2 regions of the Candidatus Sodalis pierantonii str. SOPE genome follow, and region 1 is predicted to be linked to the other one. Evidence: predicted binding sites of a transcription regulator. Region 1 holds the regulator's gene; the other holds the start of a gene.
What was found. Region 1 encodes ArgR, which controls arginine synthesis, uptake and breakdown. Its sites were predicted from a motif close to ANTGAATAAAAATACANT; they were not measured.

Region 1 (16,079 bases):
TCCCCCTCCTTGTCATGGTGACAGCCTGGCGCTATCGCCATCGCACGGTTTGGGCAGGTACTGTGGAATTTACGGCACCTGATTCCCGTTCCGCTATTACGACAACATTTAATGTATAACATTAAAGACTTGTCGTAACGCTAATTACAACACAAAAAAAGCGCATTGGATCAAAGGTGGCATTAAAAAATGAGATCAATGCCAGCTATTAGAATAAAAAACACAAAATTAATAAAAACTGTTCATTATTAATTGAATAGAATTCTTATAGCATTATCCATGTTATTACTGTAATGTAATAAACTATACCTTAAGAAATAAGTTTAGGTGAAAACGAATGACCGGGAAAAGGGAAAAGAAAATGGCGTTGCTGCTAAATTTTCGACACGGAAACCGGGCCAGAAATAGTATTTGGCATAAGGAAAAGTTTATCGTTATACCCTGCTGAGGCGATGAAATGTTTAGCGTAGATTTAATCCCTCCGCCGACGCCATAACAGAAGTCGAGACAATCCCCGCATGGCGTCAGGCGTCCCTTTTCGCCGGCGCAGGGCACCGTCACACGCACCGGCTCATCAGCAATAGCCGCCCCACCGGCGCCGGCCCTGCCTGACACCTAAGCGCGCCGGGCCAGCCCACGCCCCGGCGCGGCAATGCCCCTAGCCCGGGCGAAACGCCTGACAAAACAATGCCGGCGTCGCCGGCAAATAACAGACCGCACCCGGCGGCTGTGATTATAAAGGGCCACGCCGACGCAAGGATCGTAGCGCCTTATCCTCACGGCGGCGGCGGGCTACTGCTGCAGGAACTGGTCGCCGCGCGCATATCCTGTAGCGCCTGCTGCTCGAAGTCGCTGAGGATACCCAGCGGTCGCCGCGCGCTAACGCCCTGCGGCCCCAGCAGCAGCGGTTGGGCAAAAAAGCGGGAAAACGCCGACTCGCTTTCGACATAGGCGCATTCGATAATTCCCTGCTGCCCCTGCAGCGCCCGCACCAGCGACAGCGTAAAGCGGGCCGCGGCATACCCCATGGCAAGCGTGGCCGATCCAGCGCCGGCTTTGGTCTCCACCACCTCGGTGCCGGCGTTGTGGATGCGCCGCGTCAGGAGATTCACTTCTTCATCGCTGAAAGTGATCCCCGGCACCTGCGATAACAAAGGCAGAATGGTGACGCCGGAGTGGCCGCCTACCACCGGCACCTCTATTTGATCCGGCCGCAGCCCTTTCATGGCCGCCACGTAACTGTTGGCGCGGATGACGTCTAGGGTGGTGATACCAAAAAGCTTTTGCGGCTGATAGACCCCGGCCTGCGCCAGCACGCCGGCGGCGATGGCAACCAGGGTATTCACCGGATTGGTGACAATGCCGATCAGCGCCTCGGGCGCACAGACCGCCACCTGGCCCACCAGCTGCCGCACGATGCCGGCATTAACATTAAACAGATCCGCACGATCCATACGGGGCTTACGGGCGACGCCCGCCACAATCAGCACGATATCGGCGCCAAGCAACGCCGGGGACGCGTCTGGACCGCAAAAATCACGCACCTTCACCGGCGAGGGAATGTGGCTGAGGTCCACGGCAATCCCCGCCATTACCGGCGCGATGTCATACAGCGAGAGTTCCCCATCCTGGGGTAAACGGGTTGTTAGCAGCAGCGCCAGCGCCTGGCCGATGCCGCATTGCCGCGCCGAGCAATGCGACTTTCATTGTAATCTCCTTATATCCCTACGAAGAATGGCATCTCATACTCTACTGAAAAGCATAAAGGCATCGCCTAATAAAGACAATTGATGAACATCAGGATTGCGACAGCGCATGGAGAAGCAGGCCATCTGTAGGCGGGTTGCAAGTTGGGGGCTTTTCACCCACCATGGACAGCGAAAGCTGTCTCCGGCAGCAATTTCATTGCATAAATATGCATAATAATCCATTAAATAATCGGCTTACTCTGCGGTAAAACATGCGAAATCAATCGAAACAGGAAGAACTGGTCAAGGCGTTCAAGGCGCTGCTAAAAGAGGAAAAATTCAGCTCTCAGGGCGAGATTGTGCTTGCGCTGCAGGAAGCGGGCTTTGAGAACATTAATCAATCCAAGGTCTCGCGTATGCTGACTAAATTCGGCGCCGTACGCACCCGTAACGCCAAGATGGAAATGGTATATTGCCTGCAGGCGGAGCTGGGCGTTCCCACCGCCAGCAGCCCGCTGAAAAATCTGGTGCTGGATGTGGATCATAATGACGCACTGGTTGTCATCCATACGAGCCCCGGCGCGGCACAGCTCATTGCCCGAATGCTGGATTCGCTGGGGAAATCAGAAGGGATCCTCGGCACCATTGCTGGCGATGATACGGTCTTTACCACGCCCGCGCCTGGCTTCTCGGTCAAACGACTGTATGAATTTATTCTGGTCCACTTTAACCAAGAGCTCTGACGCCACCGCCGCTCGCGTTCGCAGCCGGCAGGGCCGACGGCGCACGGGATGCGCCATGCCGGCGGCGTTACCGTAGAGCTGCCGCCGGCGCCTGCTGGCCTAAGCTTGCCGGTCGGGCGCCTCGCCACGGCGTTAAACCCAGCATGCCGCAGGGTGGAAATGATCCCGCTTTCGACGTTTAACGTTCCTTTCGCCAGCGCCGGCTCCCGCCGGCGGTCGCGTACATGCCCAGAAGCTACCGCGCTCCATCGGCACGCGATTTAGGCGGATGCGCCCTAATCCGTCATCATGCACAAAGCCGGATCCGATAAGTTAAACGGCGATTTTTAACATTGTCTTACGCCGGGTAGGTTTTTTTACCTTGGTAAATAGCGTGACGTCGGATGTTACATGTCAGAAATAAGGGACTTTATCTGTAGGCCAGTGGGAAATGTTATCTCAGACCGCACTTTTAGCCACATCAACTTATACGCATGATTTTACATGAATTTAACAAAATACGCTCATTTTTTGCGCATATTTAATAACTTTTACTTCTAACCTGGATGATTGCAAGCTGAAATTCTCATAAATAATTATTATCAAACTATTGGTTTATGTTGTTACTAGTGCATACTTAGCTTCGTGATAAGCATCACAGTCCGAGAAAAATGAGCGTTATATGAGGAATAAAATGATGAAAGCAAGAACGGCGTTACCATTAATGGCGGTGCTTTCCGCATTGTTTTTCGGCGCGTTCGCCGCGGATTCGATCTCGCTGCAGCAGGCTCAAGATTTGCAGCCCATGGGCAGCGTTAGCGGTATCGACGGTGCGCCAAGCGACATCCATCAGGCGCTGAATCAGGCGGCCGACGCGAAGGGCGCACGCGCCTACCACGTAACCGAAGCCTATGAACACGGCAACTGGCACGCCACCGCCCAGCTTTACAAATAATCAGTTCGCCAGAACCGGGACGGCTGCCCGCGGTAGCGCCTGGCAGATCAGCGCCACCCGGCGGGCATGCTTTTTGGCAGCACTATGCAATGTGTCATGTTGTGAAACACTCTCTGTAACCCACATCATTTCGCGGCGACCCTCAGTTAATCCCGTGTCCGGAATTAACCCATCGCGATTTGATGATTCCCTCATCGTCTAGCAGATGATTTTCCCCCGCTCGCGGGTTTTTTTTTGCCCTGGCGCAGAGCGCTACCCTTCCCTGCCGCGAGAAAGCGCTGCCCTGGCGCGTGGCTCGTTGCGCCAACTGATCCAGCAGCTTGGCATGAATGCCGCCAAAACCGCCGTTGCTCATCACCAGGATGAAATCTCCCGGTTGCGCGGTTTTCACGATCATTTCCACCAGCGTATCAACATCAGCGCTGCAGTGCGCGGGCTGCACGCAGGCCTCCGCCACTTCGCTCACCTGCCAGGGAATATGCTGCGGCTGATACAGAAACACCTCGTCAGCGCGGCCGAGTGACGGCGCCAGCTCATTTTTGGATAGCCCCATTTTCATGGTGTTGGAACGGGGCTCCAGTACCGCCAGAATCCGCGCCGTGCCGCCGATTTTGCTGCGCAGCGCCGCAAGCGTCGCCAGGATAGCGGTGGGATGATGGGCAAAATCATCGTAAACCGTCACGCCGTTGGCGGTACCTTTAAGCTCCAACCGCCGGCGGGCATTGATAGAGCGGTCCAGCGTCCGGCAGGCGTCCGCCGGCTGCACGCCGACGTGGCGAACGGCGGCGATAGCCATCAGCGCGTTATGCATATTATGCTCGCCCACCAGTTGCCAACTGACCGCGCCAACGGGCTCATCGTGAAAATACACCTCGAAACCGCTCGCGTCCGGGGTGGTTTTTTTCGCCCGCCATGCGCCTTCTTCGCCGGTGTATTCCGTTTCGCTCCAGCATCCCATCGCCAGGGTGTGTTTAAGATTGGCGTCATTATCCGGCAAAATGATTTGCCCTTTACCGGGCACCAGCCGGATCAGGTGATGGAACTGTTTCTGGATCGCTTTGAGATCATCAAAAATATCAGCGTGGTCAAATTCCAGATTATTCAGAATAAGGGTGCGCGGACAGTAATGGACGAACTTGGACCGTTTATCGAAAAAGGCGCAATCGTATTCATCCGCCTCCACCACGAATAACGGGCCATCGCCAAGCCGGGCGGAGACGGTGAAATTGCCCGGTACGCCGCCAATCACGAAACCCGGTTGATAGCCGCACTCCTCCAAGATCCAGGCGACCATGCCTGTGGTGGTGGTCTTGCCGTGGGTGCCGACAACGGCGATTACCCAGCGCTGCGCCAGCACGTGATCGTGCAACCACTGCGGACCCGACACATAAGGGATGCCGCGTTCCAACACCGCTTCTACGCAGGGATTGCCCCGCGACATGGCGTTGCCGATAATGACCCAATCCGGCGCGGGATCGAGCTGAGTCGGATCGTAACCTTGAATCAGACCAATTCCCTGCTCCTGCAGCAGCGTACTCATCGGCGGATAAACATTATTATCCGAGCCGGTGACCTCATGTCCCAGAGAACGCGCCAGCATCGCCAGACCGCCCATAAAGATGCCGCAGATACCAAGAATATGAATGCGCATAATTTTTCCATTTTTAGCCGCGTAATGCCGCCTATTCTAGCGCCCCAGCCGATTGATAGAAACGGTATTTGATGATGTACTGGCAATCTGTTTAGGCTAAACTGGATGGACTAACTGGTAGTGGTAAAAAAATTATACCGCTTTTCATCCGTAGCTTCAGGGTCCTTTTTGATATTCAGGGAATGTGTCATGAAAACGTTAGGCGAATTTATTGTTGAGAAGCAGCATGATTTTCCGCATGCCACCGGCGAGCTGACCGCGTTACTTTCAGCGATAAAGCTCGGAGCTAAAATCATTCACCGTGACATCAACAAAGCAGGATTGGTGGATATCCTCGGTACCAGCGGGGCTGAAAACGTGCAGGGCGAAGTCCAGATGAAGCTGGATCTGTTCGCGAACGAAAAGCTGAAAGCGGCGCTGAAAGCCCGTGGACAGGTCGCGGACAGTGCCTCTGAGGAAGAAGATGAGATTGTCGTCTTTGAAGGGGTGGAAAACGGCAAGTACGTGGTGTTGATGGATCCCTTGGACGGTTCGTCCAATATCGACGTCAATGTCTCGGTTGGCACTATTTTCTCTATCTATCGGCGCATCACGCCGGTCGGTACGCCGGTGACCGAAGAAGACTTTCTTCAACCCGGCAATAAACAGGTCGCCGCAGGCTATGTGGTCTACGGCTCCTCCACGATGCTGGTGTACACCACCGGCTGCGGCGTACACGCTTTTACCTACGATCCGTCGCTGGGGGTCTTTTGTCTGTCCCATGAAAGCGTGCGCTTTCCCGCGACCGGGCAGATGTACTCCATCAACTAGGGCAACTACATCAAGTTCCCCAACGGGGTGAAGAAATACATCAAATACTGCCAGGAGATGGACGAAGCCACCCACCGCCCCTACACCTCGAGCTACATCGGTTCGCTGGTTTCCGATTTCCATCGCAATTTACTCAAAGGCGGCATTTATCTCTATCCCAGCATCGCGACCCATCCCAACGGCAAGCTGCAATTAGCCTATGAGTGCAACCCGATAGCGTTTCTGGCCGAGCAGGCCAGCGACGGCAAAAACCGCATACTGGATATTGAGCCGCACGAGCTGCATCAGCGTTCCGCGTTCTTCACCGGGACCGAGTCCATGGTTAACGGTGTTGAACGCTTTATCCGCGATTACCCAGATAACGTTTAAGCCTGGGAGCGCGCCGGCGGGATGTCGCGCCGTGCTACTCTGCGTCCGCGCCACGGGCCGGACGGCCGCCGCGTTGGCCGGTGCAACAGCGTGAGCCTATCCGCGGGGGCGCCCAGCGTACCGCGAGGGAAAATCGGTTATACTAGCCGTCTCGCCATTATTGGAAAGTTTAAGGAAAACGACATGAGTTTGAATCAGGTACCGGCAGGCAAAGATCTCCCAGAAGATATTTATGTGGTCATTGAAATTCCGGCTAACGCGTCCCCCATTAAATATGAAGTCGACAAGGAAAGCGGCGCCCTGTTTGTCGATCGTTTCATGTCCACCGCGATGTTCTACCCCTGTAACTACGGCTATATCAACCACACTCTTTCCCTGGATGGCGATCCGGTGGACGTGCTGGTGCCGACGCCGTATCCGCTACAGCCTGGCTCCGTAGTGCGCTGCCGTCCTGTCGGCGTGCTGAAAATGACCGACGAATCCGGCGAAGATGCCAAACTGGTGGCGGTGCCGCACACCAAGCTGTCTAAAGAATATGACCACATTAAAGACGTCGACGATCTGCCTCAGCTGCTGCGGGCGCAAATCACCCATTTCTTCGAGCATTACAAAGATCTCGAAGCTGGCAAATGGGTGAAGGTCGACGGCTGGGATAACGTCGAAGCGGCCAAAGCCGAAATTCTCGCCTCTTTCGAGCGCGCCAAAAAGAAATGATACCGCCGAAAAAAAAGTCGCTCACCGAGCGGTTTTTTTGGCCGTTAACCCGCCTCGTCGGAAGGGTCCTCATGCCGGCGTACCCAATCTCCTCCGGGCAGCAGCGTAAGACCGGTGACCGGCCGCTGATAAAGATACATCCAGGCGCTGCCGTAGGGCGTGCCGATCAGGATCCGCTTGTATTCGCCGCTTTTGGTGCGCAGAGCATCCAGTTCCGCCAGGATGGTGGAATCGATGCGGTACACCTCGCCATAGACCGCGCCGTCGCCCGACACGACCGCCGGATAATGGCCGAGATCGTAAAGCGCATAGCCTGGAATAGTGTAATCTCCCAGCCATTGGGCGTTGGTCATCCAGTGACTATTTCCCTGTTTGCGTCGCAGACTACCGTAAACAATAATTCGCATGGTTAAAACTCAAACCGATAGAGCAAGTCTAGCGCCTGGTTAAGACCAGACACGGCTTCCAGATAAAGTTTCGGCATTAAACGATAACGCAGCGTTAACGTTGCCAGTGAGTCAAAAATACCAACACCGTATTTGACCTGCAGACCGGGCGCGATATAACCGCTGACCACGACCTGGGAGCTGTCGCCAACCCCCTGCGTGTCCAGCGCTAAATCGCTGACCCCGAATGCTTGTCCGATTTTACCCACAACTTGCCCGCTTTGTGCAACCCCCATCCCAATTAACATCGACGTCATCATATTGCTGTCGGCGCCGGAGGCATCCAGACCCTGTCCGCGCAGCAAATAAGACAACGCCTCCTGTTGCGATTTGACCGGATCGGAAAAGACTTCCATTTTCGGCTGGTCGGCCAAGCCGGTGACGCGTACCCCCGCCGTGACGTCATCCTCGGTGGAATCCGGATTGCGGATGGCCTCGATGTTCAGATAAGGCTGATCAACCGGGCCGGAAAACAGCAACTGCCCTTTGTTGACGATAAAATCCTGTCCATAGGCGTGAAAGCGACCGGAGGGAATATCGATTTGCCCGTTAAGCCCCAGCCCTTGCTTATCCTGCGATACTTTCAAATCCCCTTTAAGCCTGGCTTTGAGGCCGAAAGCGTCCAGGCGCACATCGTCGCCGACATGTACCAGCAGGTTGGAGGTAATGGGGATGGCGGCGCTATCCTTATCGGCTACCGGCCGCAGATTATCGTTCAGCAACACTTCATCACTGGAGACGCCGACCGCGCTCTGCGGCATATCCTTCACTTCAATGCGCGCCCAGGGAATTTCAACCTTGCCATTAAGGGCGAACAGCGTCGGCGTGGCCTCGAACACAATATCCGGCGACATGTCCAGCCGTACCATGGGCGGCACGGTGATGCGCACCCGATTGCCCTGGGCGTTGATACGCGCGCGCCAGGCCGCCATCCGGCTCCAGTCGGCGTCGCCGGTAAGGTTGACCTGGCCGTGGGTGGTCCCGATAAGCCCCTGTAGCGTAGAGCGGGTCCCGGCGAAAGAGAGCGCCAGGCGACTGTCGGTCATGGCAAAGGGCATGAAGTTGCCTTTGATAACCAGATGCTCCAGCCCCAGTTGACCGTACAGCTGCGGCCGCTGCACATCGCCGCCGAGACGCAACGCGGCATTAACCAGCCCATCGACGCTTTCGCCCCGCGACATCAACGGTTTTAACAGCGCCAGCGAAAGCTGATTGATGTTGACGTTGCCGGACAGCGCCCGCCGATTTTGGGGATCCGCCACCTGCACCTGACCGTTGAACTGGCCATTGCCGGAGATTTTGAAAAGCCAGTCGAGGCGGGCCAATCCCTTATCCAGCGCGGCATTGAGCGTCAGCGTCTCAAACTCCACCGGCAGAGTCTTGCCCTGCACCGTTTGACTGACCTTCACGCCGTTGCCCACTAGCGCCACTTTGCCCTGCGGTAGGCCGCCCCCCGCGGTCCAGCGCACATCGGCCCGGCCTGTGAAGACGCCGCTGGCCTGTGTTTCCGCCGGTAGCAGGGGTTTCAACATCGCCAAATCGAAGCGGTTCAGCAGCAAACTGGCCTGCCCGGATGCCCCTATCTCACTGTTTTGCGGCGCGCAGATCTGCGCATTGGGGTTTTGCCAGCAATGCGAGCCGATAATGAGATTTTGCGCGACGGCCTGATAATCTAGCGTCATTGCGCGCGTCAGCCGCCATTCCCCCACCGACGTAGCGAAACGGGTTTGGCTGAGCGTACCCTGCCAGCGTTGCTGTTGCCGGTCGAAACCGCCGTTTAACTGCAACTGGCCGGCAACCGGCTCACCCTGCATCGCCAGCTTGAGCTGATGCTGCTTTTCATCGCCGGTCGCGTCCAGGGTCAGTTGGGCGATGGATAGCGACCCCTGTAGCAACCTGTCCAGCCGCAGCTGAACGTTACCGCGCACGATGTCGCTGGAACGGACATCGCCCTGCAACGCAATGCGCCCGACGGTTAACTCTCCCCAGCGCAGCGCGTATGCGTTGAGATCCATAAGCAACTGCGGCGCGCGCAGATTGCCCCGCAGTTTGATATCGCCCGCCGCCCGGCCGCCCAGCCCTGGCAAGGCACCGTTCAGCGCCGGTGCGTTGAGCACGGCGTCCAGCGCGAAGGCATCGTTCAATTCGCCTTTCACCGTCAACTGGTTACGCCCCAGCGCCAACAGCAGTTGCGGCACCTGCCATTGACCGGCGGCGTTACCGCTGAGCGACCCCTTAGCGGTGAGCGCGTTTTGCCGGATATGGCCATGGAGATCCAGTTCAGGCACCTGTAGTTGCCAGCTGCCGCCATACAGGCTGCCGCGACTGGTGAGTTTTCCGGCCAGCCGCGCGGGCCAGTCCGGCCACTGGCGGGCGGTATTAATCCCGCTTAACGACAGCTCGCTACGCCAGCTAATGGCACGCTGCCAGTCCACCACCGCGCTCAGATCGGTATTGCCCTGTAGCGCCGCCAACCGCAGACGCGATAGCGTAAAGCCGTCGGTATTGCCCTTGGCGTCCAGGCTCACATCCGCCGGCGGCAGACCCTCGCCGCTGAGCGCCGCTTTCAACGTCAGCCGATAATCCCGCGCCTCGCCGTCCAAACGCAGGGCCAGACCCCGTGCCTGATATTGCGGCGTACCGGTTAACGGCCACTGCACGGACTGGCCGTCGAGCGTCAATGTCAGCGGCAGACCCGCCTGCGCCAGGCGCGTTTTCAGCGCCAACTGCGCGGTGACCGGACCGGAGAGATTGAGCGCGGCGCGCAGTTCATCGCGCAGGTCGCCGTCCACCGCGAGCTTGATCTTCTCGCCTTTTAGCGGCGCGCTATTTACGGTGGTGTTGACCGTCATCGACACCGGCCAGCGCCCGCTAAGTTCGGCGTTGCCGGACGCGTTGAGCAAGCCCCGAGGCGAGTCGATATCCAGCAGTTTCAATTCAGCATGCCGATCGCGGGTCGTCGCCTGCAAACGTAAGCGGGTGATAAGCAGATTGGCGTCGCCGGAGAGACGCAGATTTTCCCCTTCGATATCCTCAACCGTCAGATTCAACGGCAGGGTAAACGAAGGCAGCGGCGGCAGGAGCGGCTTGGCGAACAGTGCGCGCAGCGTCTCGGCCAGCGGCGGCTGCGCGCGAATTGTCGCCAGCGTCGCCTCAGTATCGGCGCGTTTTTGCGCCGGCGTGCGCGTGTCGGGTTTTATCGCCTGCGCGGCAGTGGCGGCCGCCTTATCCGCCACCACCTGCGCCGCCGTCGGCAGCGCCACCAGCAAACCGGCGATGCGCGTCGGCGTCACCGTCAGGTTATTGCCCTGAAACTGAAGGCCGGTGCTGAATTCGTCAAGGGCGATGCGGGTATTATCCACTTTGACCTGCACATTATTCAGCGCCAGACGGCGCAGGTTAAGCGGATAGGGGGTCGACAGGGAACCGCCGCCCGACGCCTCCTGCGTTGCCAGCGCCGGCGGCCTGAATTCGGCGGTGTTTACGCCGACATTCACATCGCGCAGGGAGAGATCGTTGAGGCACAGCTGGCGATCCCGCAGACAGCCAAAATCCAGCGCAAGATGGAATTCGCCGACGCCGACCGTAACGCCGGGCATCTGGTAACGTAACTGCTTAATGGCCAAATCGCGCCAGCCGCCGCTGACGGAGGCCATTTCCAGTCCCGGCACCCAGCGGGCCGCGCCGTTCAGCACCAGGTGCAGCCCGCTGGTGGTGCCCACCAGAAACCCCAGCGCACCCACCAGCAGCAGCACGACACCCAGGCAGATTTTCTTAACAAGGCTCATAATTCCGGCCCCAGTCCAATATAGAATTGCACGCCGTGCTCATGTTCATCCGCCACCGGGGCGGCGATGTCCAGCTTGATGGGGCCGACAGGCGATTGCCAGCGCACGCCGCCGCCGGCGCCGGTCTTGAAGTTGCTATGTTTGATATCGTTAACCGCCTCGCCGCTGTCCACAAATACCGCGCCCCACCATTTGCCGGTGACGTTATATTGATACTCCAACGATCCGGTAGCCAGTTTGGAGGCACCGGTCAATTTGCCGTCATCGTCGCGCGGCGACAGGGATTTGTATTTATAGCCGCGAATACTGCGATCGCCTCCGGCAAAAAAGCGCAGCGAAGGCGGGACGCGTTCAAAATCGTTGGTTTCGATCCAGCCCAGGTTGCCGCGGGCTACGAAGCGGTGTTTCTCCGCCAGCGTGCGGATCCAGACGTTTTGCGCCTGCAAAATGACAAAATCGATATCCGAACCCCAGACGGTATTGGAGACATCCACCGAATAGCGCTGGCTGTCGCCCCAGGTGGGCATCAGGCCGCCACGCTGGCGGGTCCGGGTGATACTGACGCCGGGATAGATAAGCATCGTGGTATCAGTAACGTTGGCCTGGGTAAAGTGATCCAGGCTCCAGCGCAAATTGATAGCCCGCTGCCAGCCGCTGGACAGATCCCAATAGCGCGCCACGTTCAGCGTGGTGGAATCCGCCTGGGTATCGTTGAGGTCTTCGCGCTTGAAGCCGCCTTGCAGCAGATAATATTGCTCCAGGGGATCTTTGAGCAGCGGAATTTTATAGCTGACATCGGCCGATTGCTCCGGCGCCGACAGGCTAAGACTGGTTTGCAAACTGTGGCCGCGCGAGTTAAGCCACGGTTTGTTCCAGGTGGTTTTGACCCGCGGTCCCACATCGGTGGCGTAGCCGACGCCGGTTTCGAGACTGTTGCGACTGCGCGGCGTCACGACCGCGTCCAGCGGCAGCGTTTTGCTCTGTTTACCGGAGGAAAAGTCAGGGGAGATCACCACCGAATTAAACCAGTTGGTGGCCGCCAGCCGGCGATTTAGCTCCGCCAGCGATTCGGCGCTGTAAGGTTCACCCTCGCGTACTTTGGCGAGATTTTGCAGGTAATCTTCGCGGATCTGGGCGCCGTGGAAGCGCACTTTACCGAAGCGATAGCGCTGGCCGCTATCAAAATCGATATCCCAATAAGCCTGGTAGCGCGACGGCGCTACACCCAACTGGCTTTTGCGAAACTCGGCGTCGAAATACCCCTTGCGCAGCGCCAGGCTGGAAAAACCGTTTTTGAATCTGTCGTAAGCGCCGTGGTTCAATACGGTGCCGAGGGCGGGCTTGCCGTCTGACACCCACTGGCGATAATCGCTATCCTGCCGCGCCTCGCCGCGCAAAATGACATTGACGCCGGCGATTTTCACCGGCTTACCCGGCGTGATACGGGCGATAAGTACATCGCGACCGCCGTTCACCGCCGGCTTAAAGACGAAATCGATGGTGGGCGAATAATAGCCAAGCGCCCGCAGCCCCTCGCGCACCGCGTTATCAACCCGGCTTTGGAAGCGCGCGTCGGCGGTCACCTCATCGCTGCCAATGGTCGACAGGCGCGCGCGTACATTGCGCTGCAGGTCGCCGCTGAGGCCCTCCACCTGCAGGCGGACGTTGGCGCTATGGGCCTGCGGCATCAGCAACAGCGCGCAGAAAAATAGGGATTTTCGACCGTACCGTGCTTTCACGCTGATGATCTCTGATTGTTTCTTTCCTGGCAAAGTCTCTCCATCCGCGACGAATCAGCGTTGATGCTATTATTAGCAGACTCAATACTCCGTTGGCAAAATCGCCGGGCGGGCCTTGCGCGGCCGCGTCCGTCTCGCCGTCGGGCGCTGAGTGGCGCTTACTCACCTGATACTCAGGTGTATCAACCCTCTATGGTTAGTGATGAGATATTTTCGCAGTAAAATCGATTTATCTTCACAGCATCATGTAATAATGCGCTTTATTGTCGGTAAAGCGTGCCGGTTAAACAACCCCTTGCGGGGTATTTCGCCGGCATTTGTTCAAATGAGGAGTTCAGGGTGGCGCAAAATTTCGACAAAACCACGCGCATTACGCAAAGTGAAGCGCTGCCGGGGCGCATGACGCCCATGCCCATCGCCCCCACGCATCCGGTGCTGCACCATTCCATGAGCCACGTCCCGGACGGCATGGCGCTAGCTATATTCGCCATGGGCTGTTTTTGGGGCGTGGAGCGGCTGTTCTGGCAACAGCCCGGCGTTTACAGTACCGCGGCCGGCTATACCGGCGGCTATACGCCCAACCCTACCTACCGCGAAGTGTGCAGCGGCCAGACCGGCCATGCCGAAGCGGTAAGAGTGGTGTTCGACCCGCAGATCATCCCCTACACGGCTTTGCTGGGGTTATTCTGGCAGCACCACGATCCGACTCAGGGCATGCGCCAGGGGGACGATATCGGCAGCCAGTACCGCTCGGCGCTCTTTCCCCAGGATAATGCGCAGCGCGAGGCCGCGCGCGCAAGCCTGGCCGCTTTTGCCCAAGCGATGGCCGACGCCGGCGATACCCGGCCCATCACGACCGCACTGGAACCCGCGGCGCCCTTTTATTATGCCGAGGATGAGCATCAACAATATCTACATAAACATCCCGACGGCTATTGCGCCCTCGGGGGCATTGGCGTGTGCCTGCCGCCGGCCCGCTAAGCGGTATTGGCGGCGCGATGACAGACGCTGCTATACTGTCGTGCGACACGGTCGCCGTGGCGTTGAGGCGAGATGTTCACGCAAATTCGCCCTTACAGGGCGCCGACGCTTCCATATAGCCCGAACTGGTTAACTTATGCTAAATAGTTTTTTGCTTATTCTGCTGCTGATTGCAGTAAGCGCATTTTTTTCGATATCAGAGATATCGCTGGCCGCCTCGCGCAAAATAAAATTGAAATTGCTGGCCGACGAAGGGGATATTAACGCGCAGCGCGTGCTCAAATTACAAGAGACGCCGGGCGTGTTTTTTACCGTGATTCAGATTGGCCTCAACGCCGTGGCCATTCTCGGAGGCATCGTCGGCGACGCCGCCTTTTTTCCCTGGTTTGCCTCGGTATTCGCGCACTTTATATCATCCGAGCTGGCGGAACAGTTGAGCTTCATTTGCTCCTTCTCGCTGGTGACCGGCATATTTATTCTGTTTGCCGATCTGACCCCGAAACGCATCGCGTTGATCTCCCCGGAAAGTTATGCCGTCAAGATTATCTACCCAATGCGCTTCTGCCTGCTGGTATTCTGTCCGCTGGTGTGGCTGTTTAACGGTCTGGCCAACGTCATTTTCAGAATGCTGAAACTGCCCATGGTGCGCAAAGACGATATCACTTCCGACGATATTTACGCGGTGATGGAGGCAGGGGCGCTGGCCGGCGTGCTGCGCAAGCAAGAACATGAACTCATCGAAAACGTCTTTGAGCTGGAATCGCGCACTGTGCCCTCCTCTATGACGTCGCGCGAAAATATCATTTATTTTGATCTGCGCGAAACCGAGGACAGCATTAAAGAGAAAATTGCCACCCATCCCCATTCCAAATTCCTGGTCTGTGACGCAACCATCGACCACATCGTCGGCTATGTCGACTCGAAGGACCTGCTTAATCGCGTGCTGGGCAATCAGAGCCTGGCGCTCAATAGCGGCGTGTAGATCCGCTCGGCGCTGATCGTGCCGGATACCCTGACCTTGTCTGAGGCGTTGGAAAGCTTTAAAACCGCCGGCGAGGATTTCGCGGTCATCTTAAACGAGTATGCGCTGGTGGTCGGGATAATCACTCTTAATGATGTGATGACCACGCTTATGGGGGATCTGGTGGGCCAGGGGCTGGAGGAGCAGATTGTCGCCCGCGACGAAAACTCCTGGCTAATTGAGGGCGGCACGCCGATTGATGATGTGATGCGGGCGCTGCACATTGATGAGTTTCCGCAATCCGGTAACTACGAAACCATCGGCGGCTTTATGATGTTTATGCTGCGCAAAATCCCCAAACGCACCGATTTCGTCCGATACGCCGGCTACAAGTTTGAGGTGGTGGATACCGACAGCTATAAAATCGATCAGCTGCTGGTTACGCGCGTCGAGGAAAAATCCTCCCCGCTACTGTCCCCGGCGTCCGACAACAATGCCCATGTCGCCTGAGATAAGCGCCGCAGTGATGAAAAACAGCCCCCGCGCGCGGCGGAGGCATAATGACTACGGCGGCGGTTCACCGTAAAAAGCGTTCTTAGGCCATATCTAGCTAGAGCCGCATTACCTGGCGATTGACTTCAGACATGATGCTGAAATACTGTTTATCTCGCACCTTGGGCAGCAAAATTTTACCTTTATCGAACTCAAAAGCGCCGATGCCCTTGATGTAAAGTCTGTCGCGAAATAAGGTCTTTACGTAAGTGGCTACTTTTATGGCGTTATAGCGATGGAAGATTCTCATTTTTTTACTTTCCTCCTACAGGGTTACTTCTTCCTATGGTACTGACTACCGCGATTGGAAATCCGGTAACGCTACCTAACTACACCTTATCTGAGTGGTAAGTTGTGCTTTAGTTCACGCTCTTACAGGATGCATTACTGCTTTTACATAATTTGACAGTAGGGTATAAAAAACAAATCCCTATAAACAGTATAATTATCCTAAAAGTGCGGTGGTTGTGCTTGCACACACACTGGGCCAAAGAGGGCCCGGTGAGATCCTAACAACAGGAGTTTTTTATGCGCTATCTCATCGGCCTACCGTTATGCTGCCTCGTCGTTTCCCTCTCTTTGCATGCACATCAGCTGCGCACCGGTGAACTGGTTCCGCCTGTGAAGATCATGCATCAGGGAGAAGTAATCTACGATCATAATGAGTTTAGTCATCAATCCTGGAATAGCGCACACCTCCCTG
Region 2 (16,079 bases), 950 kb from region 1:
TTCCACCGCGTCCTGGATATCGCGGATATCCACATGGGAGCGGGACGCCATTTGCCGCGCGACCTGTGCGGCGACGGTCGCGCAATAATTCGCGTCGCCTACGCCTGCCGCCTGTGCGGCATGCAAAACCGCCTGGAAAATACGCTGTTCATCGAAATTGACCTGACATCCGTCCCATTTGATCACTACCGGTTGCACGATGTGACTCCTTGTATGCCGAGAGAGGTTAAGCGCCGCACCTGCGGGCAGCGCCTGAAAAAGACAATTGCTCATGTTGCCAACGGTCGGCTACGCCGCGGAGCGTTTACGCGCGCAAACCGCGCGTGCCGGCCAGTAATAATCCGTGATGCGACGAAGCGGCCGATTGCCGGCAGTGTGTGCGATGCATCGCATGGCACTATATGTAGTCTTTGTGATGTGATTTTGGCACAAGATGTAGAAAATCGTCGCAACGATCGCACTAAAAATTGACTTTGCGCAATAAAGTTTATGTTCGAATGAATTGCTGGTCAGCGCGATTTTTACCCGTCCGCGCGGTATCGCTTGAAATAGCTGGAAAAAGGGGAGGTAGGCGAATTTTGCCCCTTTCCCGGCAGCAAATTTGGACTTGACGGCGGTGATAAATCGGCGGTGCGCTGAGGCAACGCCACCCCCGGCACCTGGCGCAGCGGCGATGGGCGATAAAGAGAAAAGGGACCTTGTCAGCGATTAAGGCTGTGCCGCGGTGATCCTACGGCGAGGCGGCGCCGGTGGATGCTGCCGGGTGATGGCGTCGTATGCTTTGCTCATGCCCAATTTGCCCGCCACGCGCTCAAGGGAAACGCGCTTTAACAGTTCGGCGGTGATGGGGCGCTTCTCGTCGTTAAACACCATCGCGCCGAGAAGCTCGGTGAACGGCTGTGATCGCACCAATGTCATGATGAAATCCGCCTCCGATTCATGCTGACAAGGCAGGAAATAAAGGGTGTCGTCCAGCATCACGGGCTTGCCATTAATAGGCCCCACCTTCATGAAATTAAACGACTTGTAGAAGCCTGAGATGGCGACTTTCCAGGGCGCGAAGGTATAGGCGCCGACGCCAAATACCGAGAAACGCGGCTTTCCCCGATAGATAACGCTGCCCCGGGCATCGAGTCTATCCCCATGATCCATCAGGTATCGCCAGGTCTTCGGCACCGTGCCGGCGAGCGTAGCGGTATCCTCGCCGATCTCTTTCTGGGTGACGATCATGACGCGGTCCGCACGGCTCCTGCCTTTCGCCACATCGGAGCTTTTGAGCAGCGGAAAGACGATGCCGGTTTCAAGATCCACGCACTCTCCCAGGCCATTGGTCAGCAGACCGTCAACCCCCTTGGACAGCTCCATGACCTTTGAACAGTCGTGCTTCACGCCGGAGCGCCAGACGTAATGCATGTTGGTGGCAATCAGATCGCGATGGCGGAGGTACGAGTCGACATTGGAGACCAGAAACTGATCGTGAAAACCGATGGTGGACTCCGGCGCCGAGGCTTCAAGGCTGGCAAAGACATCACAGTCTTGCGAGTCATCCCCAACGGCGACCGGCAGGACAAAAAGGCAGGCTTCGACGGCGGCGCCAAAATGCTGCATGGCATCGATCTTATAGATGGCGGCTCGACCGACCGGGTCGCCTCGCCGCCACGCTTGCCGCAGCAATTTTCGCGCCACCGAGGTCTTGACGAGCATAGCTATCCAGCCTGAGCGTCCCCGAAGCCATTCCAACTGCTTGAGCAGCATCCATTCGGAAATATCGAAGTTGGCTTTGCCGGTCAGTGCGTCCAGTCCCTTATGCCCTTGGAAATTACTTTTCGAGGGCAGATTGACGCTCTGTAGCAGCCCCAGTTCGGCATTGGTGACCCAAGAGGGGTTACCCAATACTAACCATGGCCCCGGATCGCCAGACAGCACCGCGTCCCAGTCGAGGGTAAAGAAATCGCCCTGGTCCACCCGGGCGGCGCGTCCAAGACGCATCCGGGCTTCCTTCACGTATGCCGCATTGATTTCAAGGCCCAGCACATGCCGCGCCGCAGGGAAATGCGCAACGGCGGCCTCAAGGAAAGCGCCTTGGCCGCAGGTGGGCTCCACCACGGCGCCGGGGGAAATGCCGCGTCGAGTCAGGACGGCACACACAGCGCACGCCAGACCCAGCGGGGTTTGAAAATCCCCGAATTGCCAGACGTTCCGTTCTTTTTTGCCGGCCATGGTCAGCGCACCCTTTCCAGGCCGTCCACGGTACCCGCCTGTATTATCACCCGACTGTACTGGAGCCGCCATTGCAGTGCGTTTGAGATAGTGAGGTAACCTTGCAGCGGCGGTTCAGCCAAAATGGTTTCGGCAATGTTACGCGCTTCGATTTCGTCAACGGGCAAGTTTCTATCCTGGAGAAAGGCCACAATATCGTCAGCATTTCCCTCATTAGCAATAATTTGTCGCAGGCCGTGCGTCGTCTGGAAGTCGGCGGTACGGCCCTTGTCCACGAAAATCGTATGCATCATGTTCAGCCGGCCCGTACGGGCGAACGGATCGTCCACTTTCTCATAGACAAACACAATGAGGTGGTAGCTGAGACCATAGATCTTCTGACGCGCCGACTTATAGGGGCAGGAGGACTGCGGTTGGCGGATGCACGTAACCTTGATATCAACATTCAAGCTCGGCAGATCGATGCCGTTGGCCGTATTACCCGCGCCGAACCAATAACGCTCCATGAGATGGGAGGTGAATTTGTGCTCAAGATAGGTCCCGATCGCCTTGCCGTCCGTTACTCCGTATAACGCCGGCTCATCATACTTGCTCTCAATTTCGGCGAAATTGGCGGCTTCTGCCCACATATGCTCAAGTGTCAGGTCTATTTTATCGGCGAACACGGGTTTTCCATATTGTCGCATGTGCCGCTCAACCTACCACATAGCGCGCTGCCGCTCCATCTCGTTTCACGCCTTAGTCGCCTTGCGGCCCCTGGGTTGGGCTCGAGGGCAGCGTAGGTCGCAACCGTCTTCCACTGACGATCGGACGTAAGTATTCACTGCAAGACATCATTGTTTTTATTCAGGTAGTGATAACTCACGCTATCTGGTACGGCGTGAGCGGTGACCGCGTTATTATCGCGCATCGTCGATCAAGAGGCAGGCAGGTTAGTACTCCACTTTTGCCCATCCTACCTGCGCGAGCCTTCCGGCATGGGCAAAGGCGTCTTTCTTGTCATTAGTGACGATGTTGCCGGAGCCACAGCGGAGGGGGCATGATGACGCCGGCAGGCAACGCCCCGCCGGCGCTGCGCCTAGCGGCGTACGGCGATAGCTTCAATCTCGATTTTCACGTCTTTCGGCAACCGTGCGACTTCCACGCATGAGCGGGCCGGAAACGGCGCGTTATGTTCGGTGAAAAAGGCTTCATAGGTGGCGTTAATCGTCGCGAAATCGTTAAGATCTTTGACAAACACCGTTGTTTTTACGATGTCCACGACCTGTAAACCTGCCGCCTCGACGATAGCTTTGACATTCTCCAGCGACTGGCGCGCCTGATCGGCAACCGCTTCCGCTACCTGGCCGCTCTTCGGGCACACCGGGATCTGGCCGGAGGTAAGGATCATACTGCCGAGATCGACCGCCTGCACATAAGGACCAATGGCTGCGGGCGCGTTTTCCGTATTGATTATGCGGGTCATGGCTACTCCTGATGATTGAACATTAAGCGAAATAACGGTGCCGGCCAGCATAGGCCATAGGCCGGCCGCTGCGAAGAGATCAGGCGCTTTGAATCACCGCTTGGTGTTCAAATTCCTTCTCGCAATATTTGCACTGTAAGTGCACCTGCTGACCGCGGACCTTGACGCGAAAACCGGAGGCCACCGGCTCGCTGCGGCTAATACAGTTACTGTTGGGGCAGGTGAGCACACCATCTATACGCTCCGGCAATTGCAGCGTCTGTTTACGCACCACATCGTAATTATCAATACGGTTAACCGTGGCGTGCGGCGCATAGATGGCCAGCTGGTTGGCTTGTTCTTCAGTCAAAAAGACATTCTCCAGCTTGATAAGATCCTTTTTACCCTGCTGGTTGGACGGCAAATTAAGACCAATGGTAATGCGTTCATCGGTGGCGGGCAGCTTAAACAGGCTCAGCAATTTCATGCCCACCTGCGCCGGGATATGGTCGATGACCGTGCCGCGGCGTATCGCTTCGACTTGTAGTTTATTATCTTGCGTCATGGGTGATTCCCCCTTATGCGCCTGCTTTTGATCAGGCGGTTTACTCAGTATGCAGCGTCGTCGCCGGTGGTCCTGATCCCCGTCAGCCGGGCGCGGCGGCTATCGGGCCACACCGTGCCGGCGGGCTGGCGAAGGGCACGGGCGGCGCATCTCAGCCGGCGGCCTAAACCTTGCAGCCGTAGCGCACCAGACCGTAAGCGCCGCGTCAACCGCTGACCCGGCGCAGCACCAACGATACGCGCTGTTATGCTAGCCGGATGGTGTCCGGGTGTCTATCGGCAATCGCGCGCCGGACAGCATCACCCTCCGAGGGCGAGAACGCCGGCCGCCGCGCGGGACGGGCAAAAATTCCGTTACCGGCCTGCTGGAAATAATACGCATACGGCGTGCGGTCCACGTCAATGGCGATTTCATCCACTCGCGGCAGCGAATGCAAAACCTTCAGGTTAGCGCGCGCCTGTTGTAAATCGCCGGCATGCAGCACGAACGGTGCTTTCACGTTGGCATATTCCGAGGGATCCAGCCGCTCTTTCTGCACCCGGGTCATATAGAGGATATACAGCGCCGGCACCACTTCTTCAATGCTGGTGTGGAGACTGTAAGCGATTCCCTTTTCCTCCAGCATGTGCAGGATGTGGGCCGGCATCGCCAACGCCTGCGGCGCGATAAAATAGAAGCGGTTGCCGTCGAATTTGGCCAGCGCTTGAGTCAGTGAATGCACGGTACGGCCGTATTTTAGATCGCCTACCATAGCGATGCTGAGATGATCCAGACGACCCTGGGTTTCTTGAATGGTGAACAGATCCAAAAGGGTCTGGGTCGGATGCTGATTGGCGCCGTCGCCGGCGTTCAAAATCGGCACCTGTCCGGAGAATTCGGTGGCGAGCCGGGCCGCCCCTTCCTGCGGATGGCGCATCACGATGGCGTCGACATACGTGCTGATGACCGAGATGGCGTCGGCCAGCGTCTCGCCTTTTTTACCGAGCGAGGTATTGTCGGCATCGGGGAAACCGACGACCGAAGCGCCCAGCCGGTGAATAGCGGTTTCAAACGACAGGCGGGTTCGGGTCGAAGCCTCGAAAAAACAGCTGGCAATGACTTTGTGTTTCAGTAATTCCGGCTGCGGCCGGGCCTTAAGCGCGGCGGCGGTGGTTAACACCATTTCCAACTCCCCGCGGCTCAGGTCGTTAATGGAAATGAGATGCTTTTGATAAAGGGGATTCACCATCTTTCCTTCCTCCTTATAGGTGCCGGTAATGCCGTCGGGTGACGTAGGGCGAGCCGATTTGCGTCCAAAAAAAAGCCCCTCATTGAGGGGCGATAATAACAGAATATAACGGGAGCAGCCGTGGCGCCTGGTCGCCAGCGTGAAACGTATGCAGCTGAATATAAGCCAACGTGCTGATGCTGTGCATGATTCCTCCCGGCAAATTGCCCGGCATTATACGCAGGTGGTTTTCTACTTCAAGCCTAAATCTTGTCCGACGGCAACGAAAAGGAACCATTTAGTCGGCGCGGTAAAATAACTGACGGATTGCTCTCACCTTTCACCCATTTCTTATTTTACACTAAAACGACTTTTCATTTTCAGGGAACTATTATGATCACCGGTAACGTCAATCATCTTGAATTCATTCCGTATCTGCCCGCCAAATTGCGCGCCGCCATCGATTACGTCAAACGCCACATTAATGATGAGACGCCCTTGGGCAAGCATGATATCGAGGGCAATGAAGTGTTTGTTATCGTTTCCAATGATGTGACGGAACCGCGCCAGGCGCGCCGTGCCGAATATCATGCCAAATATCTTGATATCCAGATTTTGCTGCGTGGTACCGAAGCGCAATGCTACAGCACGCTGCCGGCGGGTAAACCGGATACCGACCGGCTGGAAGAAAAAGATATCGCCTTTCTGCCGTCGGGCCAGCATGAAAAACAGGTAGTGCTGCAGGCGGGGGATTTCGTGGTGTATTTCCCCGGTGAAGTGCATACGCCGCTGTGCGCGGTGGGCAAGCCGGCGAATATTCGCAAGGCGGTGATAAAAATCGACGCGGCGCGGGCGATTTAAGCGCGACGCCGACCTCCGCCGCGGCCGGCCCGAGGTGTGCTACCGCGTTACCCTTGGCGCCTCGTCGCCGTGGGCCGCGGCGCGGTTTCCCAACATCAGCTTGAGCGCAAAGGATGCCCCACTGCGTGCGGCAGTAGTGTAGCAGCAGAAACAACGACGCTGATCCGCGCTTGGCGGCGTTGTGCGCCGCCAGCAATAAAGGCAATCGCCGGATTTTGGCGGCAGTCATTCGGCGTCATAAGCGGGCGCTAATTAACCGGCTGACGGCTGCGTCAGCGTCGCCACCATGACGGCTTTGATGGTATGCAGGCGGTTTTCCACCTGATCGAACACCACGCTGTGCGCGGACTCAAATACCTCGTCGGTCACTTCCATGCCGCCCGCCAAGCCGTATTGTTCCGCCATTTGCCTGCCGAGGGTGGTTTGATCGTCATGGAACGCGGGCAGACAGTGCAAAAACTTCACCCGTGGATTGCCGGTCTGACGCAGCATGGCCATATTGACCTGATAGGCGCGCAGAAGCGTGATGCGTTCCTGCCATATGCTTTTGTCCTCGCCCATGGATACCCACACATCGGTATAGATAAAGTCCACCGTCTGCACGCCGGCGGCGATATCTTCGGTAAGGGTAATATCGCCGCCGTTTTGCTGCGCCAATCGACGACAGGTTGTCACCAGCTCTTGATCCGGCCAGCAGGCGCTCGGCGCCACCAACCGCAAATCGATACCGGTTAGCGCCGCCGCTTCCAGCAGCGTATTGCCCATGTTATTGCGCGCATCGCCGACATAGGCCAGTGACATTTGATTAAAAGTTTTTTCCGGCAAATATTCCTGCATGGTCATCAGGTCAGCCAGCAATTGGGTAGGATGGAACTCGGTCGTAAGCCCGTTCCATACCGGCACGCCGGCATGACGCGCCAGCGTTTCGACGATCCCTTGGCCATAGCCGCGGTATTGAATTCCGTCATACATACGGCCTAGTACCCGAGCGGTATCCTTTATGGATTCTTTATGGCCTATCTGGCTACCGCTCGGCCCCAAATAGGTAACGCGGGCACCCTGATCAAAGGCGGCAACTTCGAAAGAGCAGCGGGTACGGGTCGAATCTTTTTCGAAGATGAGCGCAATATTTTTACCGGCCAGGCGCGGCGTCTCGCCGCCGGCGCGCTTCTGGCGCTTCAGGTCGGCGGCCAGCATCAGTAACTGATTAATTTCAGCAGAGGTAAAATCCATTAACCTCAGCAAATTGCGTTGAACTAACTGATTCATCATCCGTTTCTTCATGAATACCCTGTCAAACAGGTTGAATTAAAATTCACTTTATATGTATTAATATTCAAATTCAAGTGCTAACAGCAAATCTTTCACCATTAAGCTGGAGCCGCACCCGTCGGTGTGTGAAAATAGCCCTCCTACAGGCCGACGTATTGAGGACAGGGGCATGGCACATTCATTTCTTGAAGAGCAACGCGAAGAGACGCGTCTAATTATTGACGAACTGCTGGAAGACGGCAGCGATCCTGAGGCGCTTTATACCATCGAACATCATCTCTCCGCGGACAATTTTGACACCCTGGAGAAAGTCGCGGTAGAGGCCTTCAAACTGGGTTACGAAGTCACCGATGCCGAAGAGCTGGAAGTGGAAGGCGGCGAAACGCTGATGTGCTGTGATGCGGTCAGTGAAGTCGCATTGCAGGCGGAGCTTATCGATGCACAGGTAGAACAGCTCTTTACCCTGGCGCAGCGCCTGGGGGTAAATTACGACGGCTGGGGCACTTATTTCGAGGATCCTGACGGAGAGGATGAAGAAGGCGATGAGTTCGATCAAGACGAAGACGACGACCCGGCGGATAGCGACGAGGTGCCCGCCACACGCCATTGATTGCCCCCCCGCCGCTGACCGCGAAGGTCGGCTGAAGGATGATGCGAATAACGGTCGTCGCCGGGACCCTGTACACGATTCTGTGTAAATGCCTTTTCTCAGAAGTGACCGTCCAGGCGGTCACCGAACTCGATAATAAAGCGGCTCATTGCCATGCGCCAGTCCCTCAAAGGCATTGTCCATTTCTGTGAGGCCGCCTGTATCGCCAGCCACACCACCTTTTTCACTGCGTCGTCGGTCGGGAACACCTTGCGCTTTTTGATGGCATGCCGGATCACGCTGTTTAACGACTCAATGGCGTTGGTCGTGTAGATCACCTTGCGGATGTCCGTTGGGTAGGCAAAGAACGTGGCCAGATTGGCCCAGTTTGCCTGCCAGCTTCGACTTATTTGCGGGTAGCGGATGTCCCAGGCACTGGAGAACGCTTCCAGCGCCTGCAAGCCGGCTTCTTCCGTAGGGGCCTGATAGATAGCTTTCAGGTCGCGGGTGACGGCCTTGTAGTCCTTCCAGGAGACGAACCGCAGGCTGTTGCGCACCATATGCACGATACACAGCTGGAGCCGCGCCTCCGGATACACCGCGTTAATAGCGTTAGGGAAACCTTTCAGCTCGTCTACGCAGGCGATAAGGATATCGTTCAGGCCGCGGTTTTTCAGCTCTGTCAGCACGTTCAGCCAAAACTTTGCGCCTTCATTTTCGGCCAGCCACATACCTAGCAACTCTTTCTGGCCTTCGATGTTGATACCCAGCGCCAGGAACACAGATTTGTTGATGATGCGGCTGTCCTGCCGGACTTTTAGAACGATACAGTCAAGATAAACAATGAGATAGACTGCATCCAGAGGCCGGTTTTGCCATTCGACAACCTGCTCCATGACCGCATCGGTGACCTTTGAGACCAGCGCCGGCGAGACATCGGCGTCATACAGCTCTTTGAACGCGGCGGTGATCTCGCGGGTGGTCATCCCTTTGGCGTACAACGATAAAATCTGGTTATCCATCCCGGTAATCCGGGTCTGGTTCTTCTTCACCAGTTGCGGTTCAAAGGAACCGTCACGATCGCGCGGAGTACGCAGCGCCAGCGGGCCATCGCCAGTGGTAACGGTTTTTGTGGAATAGCCGTTGCGGGCGTTGGTCCCCGGTTTAGGCTGATTTTTATCGTAGCCGAGGTGATGGGTCATTTCGGCATTGAGAATTGCTTCAACGCTGATTTTTTTCAGCAGCCGATCGAAGTGACTGAGATCTTCAGGGGTTTTGAGATTTTTGGCCAGTTCGTTAGCCAGAGCCTGCAACTGTTTTCGTCCATAAATTAACCTGTTTTTAATGTTGGATTGAACATATCAAAATCAGGCAAATACACAAATTTCTAAACAGGCTCGTCGCCGGCGCTATTCGCGTCCACCCAGACGGTTTATAATGTTTTCAACATGGTGACTTCACAGTCGACGTGGCCGGTATTGCCCATCGGGCCAGTGATATGGCAAAAGCCCAGCTGCTCATAGAGGGCAATAGCGCGATCCAGGGGGGGCGGTGGTTTCCAGATAACAATGGCGGAAACCCTGCTCGCGGGCAAGCATCAGCGCGCGCTGCGCCAGCTCCCACGCCACCCCCCGTTCGGGCAGGAAATACATTTTTTGCAGTTCGCAAACCTCTTCGTTTGCGCCGCTCAGCGGCGCCACGCCGCCTCCGCCCGCCAGCTGCCCGTGCAACTCAATGACCCAATAGGCGCTGCGTGGCTGGCTATAGAGCTCATAGAGATGATCGAGGTTGGGATCGGAAACGGTATAGCCTTTATCCGCCGTCAGGCCGAATTCGGCGGAAACCCGACGGATCACCTGCGCGATAGCGTTATTGTCTGCCGACGTTATTGGACGCACCCGTATGGCATCTGCAGAGGTAGTGGACATGGTCATGATCCGGATAGTCATACATAAAGGCACGATGGATTAAAAGTAATAGCACCGCAGGGCCTGGCGATGCAACTGAAACCGCCGAGGGCGCCTGGGCGATGGTCGGGGACGGCCGCCGCCTGACGGAGCGCGGTGACCGGGGAACGAATCACTCGCCGGCGATAACGTGCTTAACCGCCGGCATTAGCGTGATGACCGCTGGCGATAGTTCACTGGTAAACCTGTGCTAGCGTAACGGTCCCCGGCGATAGCACAGTTACCGACCGGGAGTCGCGCGCTTGCCAACTGACATCAGCGCGATTACAAGCCGGCGATGATCGCTTGTTGTTCGAGCAATTTTGCCCTGGATTGCTGATAGCTTTCCAGCTTCTCGCGCTCTTTCGCCACCACCGCCTCCGGCGCGTGGCCGATAAAGCCCTCGTTGCCGAGCTTGGCGGCGATACGGCCGATTTCGCCTTCGATGCGCGCCGCTTCTTTGGCCAGACGCTCCAGCTCGGCGTTTTTATCGACCAGGCCCGCCATCGGGATCAGCAGCTCGGCGCCGTCAATAAGTTGGGTGACGGAAACCGGCCCTTTATCGTCCGCCGGCAGCAGGGTAATGCTGTCAAGCCGTGCCAGGGTGAGTATAAAGCTCAAGTTTTCGTTCACCCTGCGCGCCACCGCCGGTGAAGCCTGGCTCAGCAGCACCGTCAGCGGCTTACCGGGCGCAATGTTCATTTCGGCGCGAATCGTGCGCACCGCGACGATAGCTTGCTTGATCCATTCCAGGTCGGTGAGTGCGTCGGCGTCCGCCAGCGCCGCATCATAGGCCGGAAAAGGCTGCAGCATAATAGTTTCACCCGGTTCGCCGGTGAGGGGGTTCACCCGCAGCCAGATGGTTTCGGTAATAAACGGAATGATAGGATGCGCCAGGCGCAGCAACCCTTCCAGCACGTTGACCAACGTATGGCGGGTACCGCGCAGCTCGGCGTCGCTGCCGCCGCTCATCACCGGTTTGGTCAGCTCCAGATACCAGTCGCAGAACTGGTTCCAGGTGAATTCGTACAAAATCCCGGCCGCCAAATCGAAACGGTAAGCGTCCAGCGCTTCGCGAAACGCTTTCACCGTCTGGTTAAATTCCGCCAGGATCCAGCGATCCGCCAGCGACAGCACTTGGTCCCCGCCGTTGAAACCGCAGTCTTGATCTTCGGTATTCATCAGAACAAAACGGCTGGCGTTCCACAATTTATTGCAGAAATTGCGATACCCCTCCAGGCGCTTCATGTCCCAATTGATATCGCGGCCGGTAGAGGCCAGCGCCGCCAGCGTGAAACGCAGGGCATCGGTACCGTGCGGCTCGATGCCGTTCGGAAACTGTTTTTCCGTGCGTTTGTGGATCTTATCCGCCAGCTGCGGCTGCATCATATTGCCGGTGCGCTTTTCGAGCAAATCGGCCAGCGAAATGCCGTCCACCATGTCCAGAGGGTCGATAACATTCCCTTTGGACTTGGACATCTTCTGCCCTTCTTCATCGCGGATCAGACCGGTCATATAGACGGTATTAAACGGCACCTGCGGCTTGCCGTTGTCATCCTTGATGAAATGCATGGTCAGCATGATCATGCGCGCTATCCAGAAAAAGATAATGTCAAAGCCGCTCACCACTACGCTTGTGGGATGGAACGTGCGCAGCGCGTCGGTGTTTTCCGACCAGCCAAGGGTGGAGAAGGTCCATAGTCCTGAGGAGAACCAGGTATCCAGCACGTCGTCGTCCTGGCGCAGCGGGATGTCGTCCGCCAACTGATGTTGCTGGCGCACCTCGGCCTCGCTGCGGCCCACATAGACCCGACCCTCGGCATTGTACCAGGCTGGAATGCGGTGGCCCCACCACAGCTGGCGGGAAATACACCAATCCTGAATATCCCGCATCCAGCTGAAATACATGTTCTCGTACTGCTTCGGCACGAACTGGATCTCGCCCTGTTCCACCGCTGCCACCGCCACTTTCGCCAGCGGCGCGGCGCGCACGTACCATTGATCGGTCAACATCGGCTCGATAACCACGCCGCCGCGATCGCCATACGGGACCGTGAGGTCATGGGCCTTGACCTCGACCAGCAGGCTCAGGCGGTCGAATTCCGCCACGATCGCCTTGCGGGCGGCGAAACGTTCCAGGCCACGGAAAGCCGTCGGGATATCGCCAGACAGCGCCTCGCTGGCCTCGCCGTTGGTGTCGAACACCTCGGCTTCCTGACGGATGTCGCCGTCAAAGGTCAGGATATTGATCATCGGCAGCGCATGACGCTTGCCGACCTCATAGTCGTTAAAATCATGCGCCGGCGTGATTTTGACGCAGCCGGTGCCTTTGGTCATATCCGCGTGCTCGTCGCCGACAATCGGGATACGGCGGCCGACCAGCGGCAGCATGACGAACTTTCCAATCAAATCGCGATAGCGCGGATCTTCTGGATTGACTGCCACGCCGGTGTCGCCGAGCATGGTTTCCGGCCGCGTGGTGACGACCACCAGGTAATCCAGACCGTCGGCGGTGCACACGCCGTCGGCCAGCGGGTAACGCAGGTGCCACATAGAACCCTTCGACTTGCGGTTTTCCACTTCCAGATCCGAAATCGCGGTGCGTAATTTCGGATCCCAGTTCACCAGGCGTTTGCCGCGGTAAATCAAATCGTCCTGATACAGACGCACGAAGACTTCCTTCACCGCGTTGGACAGCCCGTCGTCCATGGTGAACCGCTCGCGTTCCCAATCCACCGAATCGCCCAGCCGGCGCATCTGGTGGGTAATGGTGCCGCCGGATTGCGCTTTCCATTGCCAAATCTTGTCAATAAAGGCGTCGCGGCCGTAATCGTGGCGGGTTTTACCCTCTTCGGCGGCGATTTTGCGCTCCACCACCATCTGCGTCGCGATGCCGGCGTGATCGGTGCCCGCCTGCCACAGGGTATTTTTACCCTGCATACGCTGATAACGAATCAGGGTATCCATAATGGTCTGCTGGAAGGCATGGCCCATATGCAGGCTGCCGGTGACGTTCGGCGGCGGGATCATGATGCAGTAGCTATCCTGCCGGGTATCATTGTTCGGCTTGAAATAGCCCTGCTGCTCCCAGTGCTCGTACAGCGGCTGCTCGATATCTTTGGGATTGTATGTTTTGTCCATTATGCGTCGTTAATCACTGCGTTGGCGGCGTGGCCGTAGTCAATTGGAAGCCGACGCTGCGATACGCTTTATAACGATCGCGCGCCAGCTGTTTCAAAGCGTCTTCATCCGGGACGAAGTCTATCACTTCATGGAAAGCGGAGGCAAAATCCGCGCAGGCTGGCAGCAGGCTTATCAGCAGATCCCGCGGCGCGTTGCCGCGGCGCTGCGGCCAGCAAATTTCCACCGGCGCGCCGTAGCGCGGGCCTTCACCCGCCAGGTTATGCGGCACGAACGCATCGGGATCGCGCGCCCACAGCGCCTCGTCCAGTCTGAACGCTTGGGCATCGTCCTCACAGGCGATAAGCACCCGTTTCCCCTCCCGCCATTTACCGGCCGCCAAATCGCAGGCAAGCCGCTCCACGGCGGTCAGGCCGTCGCTGGTGGCGCGTTGGTCGAGCAAATAGAAGGTTGCGTTTTTCATGTACCGTTTTGTTAACCAGGGGATGACGGAAAAAACAACGGGCGGCAAGGGCCGCCCGTGCAAGCATACCTTTTTTGCGGTTACTCGTCACCGTTGAGTCCGGCGCGGTTGAGCAAGAATTGCGACAGCATCGCCACCGGCCGTCCCGTGGCGCCTTTGGCTTTACCGGAGCGCCAGGCGGTGCCGGCGATGTCCAGGTGCGCCCAATTATATTTGTGCGCAAAACGCGACAGGAAGCAGCCGGCGGTTATCGCGCCGCCGGGCCGGCCGCCGATGTTCGCCATATCGGCGAAATTCGACTCCAACTGCTCCTGAAAATCATCCCCCAGCGGCAAACGCCAGGCGCGGTCGCCGGCCTGCTCGGCGGCGCCGATAAGCTCATGGGCCAGCGGGTTATGATTCGACATCAGCCCGGTCAAATGATGCCCCAGGGCAATAACGCAGGCGCCGGTTAGCGTAGCGACATCGATGACCACGTCCGGGTCGAAGCGCTCGACATAGGTGAGGGCGTCGCACAGCACCAGCCGGCCCTCGGCGTCGGTATTCAACACTTCCACCGTTTGGCCGGAGAGGGTAGTCAACACATCGCCGGGCCGAAACGAGCGACCGTCCACCATGTTTTCGCAACCGGCCAACACGCCGACGATATTCAACGGCAGATTAAGCTCCACCGCCATGCGCATCACGCCATAGACCGTTGCGGCACCGCACATGTCGTATTTCATTTCATCCATGCTGTCGGCGGGCTTGATGGAAATGCCGCCTGCGTCAAAGGTCAGCCCTTTCCCCACCAGCACAATCGGCCGCGCTTCGGCGTCGGGGCTGCCTTTATACTCAATCACCGACATCAGCGATTCATTGGCCGAACCCTGACCGACCGCCAGATAGGCGTTCATGCCCAGCTCTTTCATCTGCTGTTCGCCGATGACCCGGGTCGTGGTGGTTTTGCCGTAGCCGTCGGCCAGCTGGCGCGCCTGCGAGGCCAGATAGGCCGGATTGCAAATATTGGGCGGCATGTTGCCCAAATCTTTAGCGGCTTTGATACCGGCGGCGATAGCCAGACCGTGCGCAATCGCGCGCTCGCCGCTGGTTAATTCGCGGCGCGTCGGCACATTGAACACCATTTTGCGCAACGGCCGGCGCGGCTCGGTTTTATTGCTCTTCAGCTGATCGAAGGTATAAAGCGTCTCTTTCGCCGTCTCCACCGCCAGGCGTACTTTCCAGTAGGTGTTACGCCCCTTGACGTGCAGCTCGGTCAAAAAGCACACGGCCTCCATGGAGCCAGTGTCGTTGAGCGTATTAATCGTTTTGTTGATAACCTGCTTATACTGGCGTTCATCCAGCTCGCGCTCTTTACCGCAGCCGATAAGCAGAATACGTTCGGACAACACATTCGGGACATGATGCAGCAGCAGCGTCTGCCCGACCTTGCCTTCCAGTTCACCACGGCGCAGCAGCGCGCTGATATAGCCTTCGCTGATTTTATCGAGCTGTTCGGCGATCGGGGACAGACGGCGCGGCTCAAAAACCCCGACGACGATACAGGCACTGCGTTGTTTTTCCGGGCTACCGCTTTTTACACTGAACTCCATGCACTCTCCTGAATCTTAAAGGCAAAGACGGTTGCGCGGGATAAAATAGACTTTCCCGTCATCGTCCCGCCTTTGCATTCACTCTATGTGTTAATCTGAACGACGCAAAGGACGCTATTCTGTCGACAATCAGTGCGTTCTCATGGCTCGGCCGAATGCTTAATGTTGTTATACTCTATCTAGCGATAAAGGTGGCTGTTTGATACGTATTAATGGTGGATTAGCGATGAAATTATCGATTTTCCTGCAAAAAGACAAGTTTTCACAGGCGAAATAAGCGTGATAATTACTAGATATCTGGTTCGGGAGACATTTAAAAGCCAGCTTGCCATTCTGTTCATCCTGCTGCTGATTTTTTTCTGTCAAAAGCTGGTGCGGATTTTGGGCGCGGCGGTGGATGGCGATATTCCGACAAAGCTGGTTTTATCTTTACTCGGCTTGGGCGTGCCTGAAATGGCGCAATTGATCCTTCCCCTGAGTCTCTTCCTGGGGTTGTTGATGACGCTGAGCCGTATGTACACCGAAAGCGAAATTACGGTTATGCACGCCTGCGGGCTAGGTAAAAGTGTGTTGATTCGCGCAGCGCTTGTGCTCAGCCTGATTACCGCGATAGTCGCGGCGGTGAATGTGGTATGGCTTTCGCCCTGGTCGTCGCGCCATCAGGATCTGGTGATGTCGGAAGCCAAGGCCAACCCGAGCATGGCGGCGCTGGTCGAGGGGCAATTCAAACCGGCGGAAAACGGCAATTCGGTGCTGTTCGTCGGCAACGTGAAAGATAA

Region 2: a site for ArgR is predicted at 7,600-7,617, ahead of argF (ornithine carbamoyltransferase). Genes of this name have one in related genera too.

What each region holds. Positions count from the first base shown of each region.
Region 1 covers NZ_CP006568.1:1,268,636-1,284,714, reverse strand. Annotated here, with positions in the region: partial or broken gene mdh (malate dehydrogenase) at 777-1,707, opposite strand; gene argR (transcriptional regulator ArgR) at 1,961-2,431, shown strand; gene SOPEG_RS06605 (YdgH/BhsA/McbA-like domain containing protein) at 3,108-3,365, shown strand; partial or broken gene mpl (UDP-N-acetylmuramate:L-alanyl-gamma-D-glutamyl-meso-diaminopimelate ligase) at 3,661-5,016, opposite strand; partial or broken gene fbp (class 1 fructose-bisphosphatase) at 5,206-6,195, shown strand; gene ppa (inorganic diphosphatase) at 6,379-6,909, shown strand; gene SOPEG_RS06585 (gamma-glutamylcyclotransferase family protein) at 6,954-7,316, opposite strand; gene tamB (autotransporter assembly complex protein TamB) at 7,319-11,143, opposite strand; gene tamA (autotransporter assembly complex protein TamA) at 11,140-12,831, opposite strand; gene msrA (peptide-methionine (S)-S-oxide reductase MsrA) at 13,282-13,863, shown strand; partial or broken gene paeA (polyamine export protein PaeA) at 14,000-15,334, shown strand; gene SOPEG_RS06560 (DUF1107 domain-containing protein) at 15,435-15,626, opposite strand; gene SOPEG_RS06555 (YtfJ family protein) at 15,905-16,079, shown strand, end outside.
Region 2 covers NZ_CP006568.1:2,217,584-2,233,662, forward strand. Annotated here, with positions in the region: partial or broken gene nrdD (anaerobic ribonucleoside-triphosphate reductase) at 1-141, opposite strand, end outside; gene SOPEG_RS29525 (hypothetical protein) at 52-471, shown strand; gene SOPEG_RS11280 (class I SAM-dependent methyltransferase) at 709-2,220, opposite strand; gene SOPEG_RS11285 (type II restriction-modification system restriction endonuclease) at 2,223-2,885, opposite strand; gene ridA (2-iminobutanoate/2-iminopropanoate deaminase) at 3,299-3,685, opposite strand; gene pyrI (aspartate carbamoyltransferase regulatory subunit) at 3,765-4,229, opposite strand; gene pyrB (aspartate carbamoyltransferase) at 4,474-5,457, opposite strand; gene SOPEG_RS11305 (NanQ anomerase/TabA/YiaL family protein) at 5,830-6,297, shown strand; gene argF (ornithine carbamoyltransferase) at 6,550-7,566, opposite strand; gene rraB (ribonuclease E inhibitor RraB) at 7,739-8,179, shown strand; gene SOPEG_RS11320 (IS256 family transposase) at 8,278-9,489, opposite strand; partial or broken gene SOPEG_RS11325 (GNAT family N-acetyltransferase) at 9,591-10,086, opposite strand; gene SOPEG_RS11330 (valine--tRNA ligase) at 10,390-13,245, opposite strand; gene SOPEG_RS11335 (DNA polymerase III subunit chi) at 13,259-13,708, opposite strand; gene pepA (leucyl aminopeptidase) at 13,789-15,300, opposite strand; gene lptF (LPS export ABC transporter permease LptF) at 15,580-16,079, shown strand, end outside.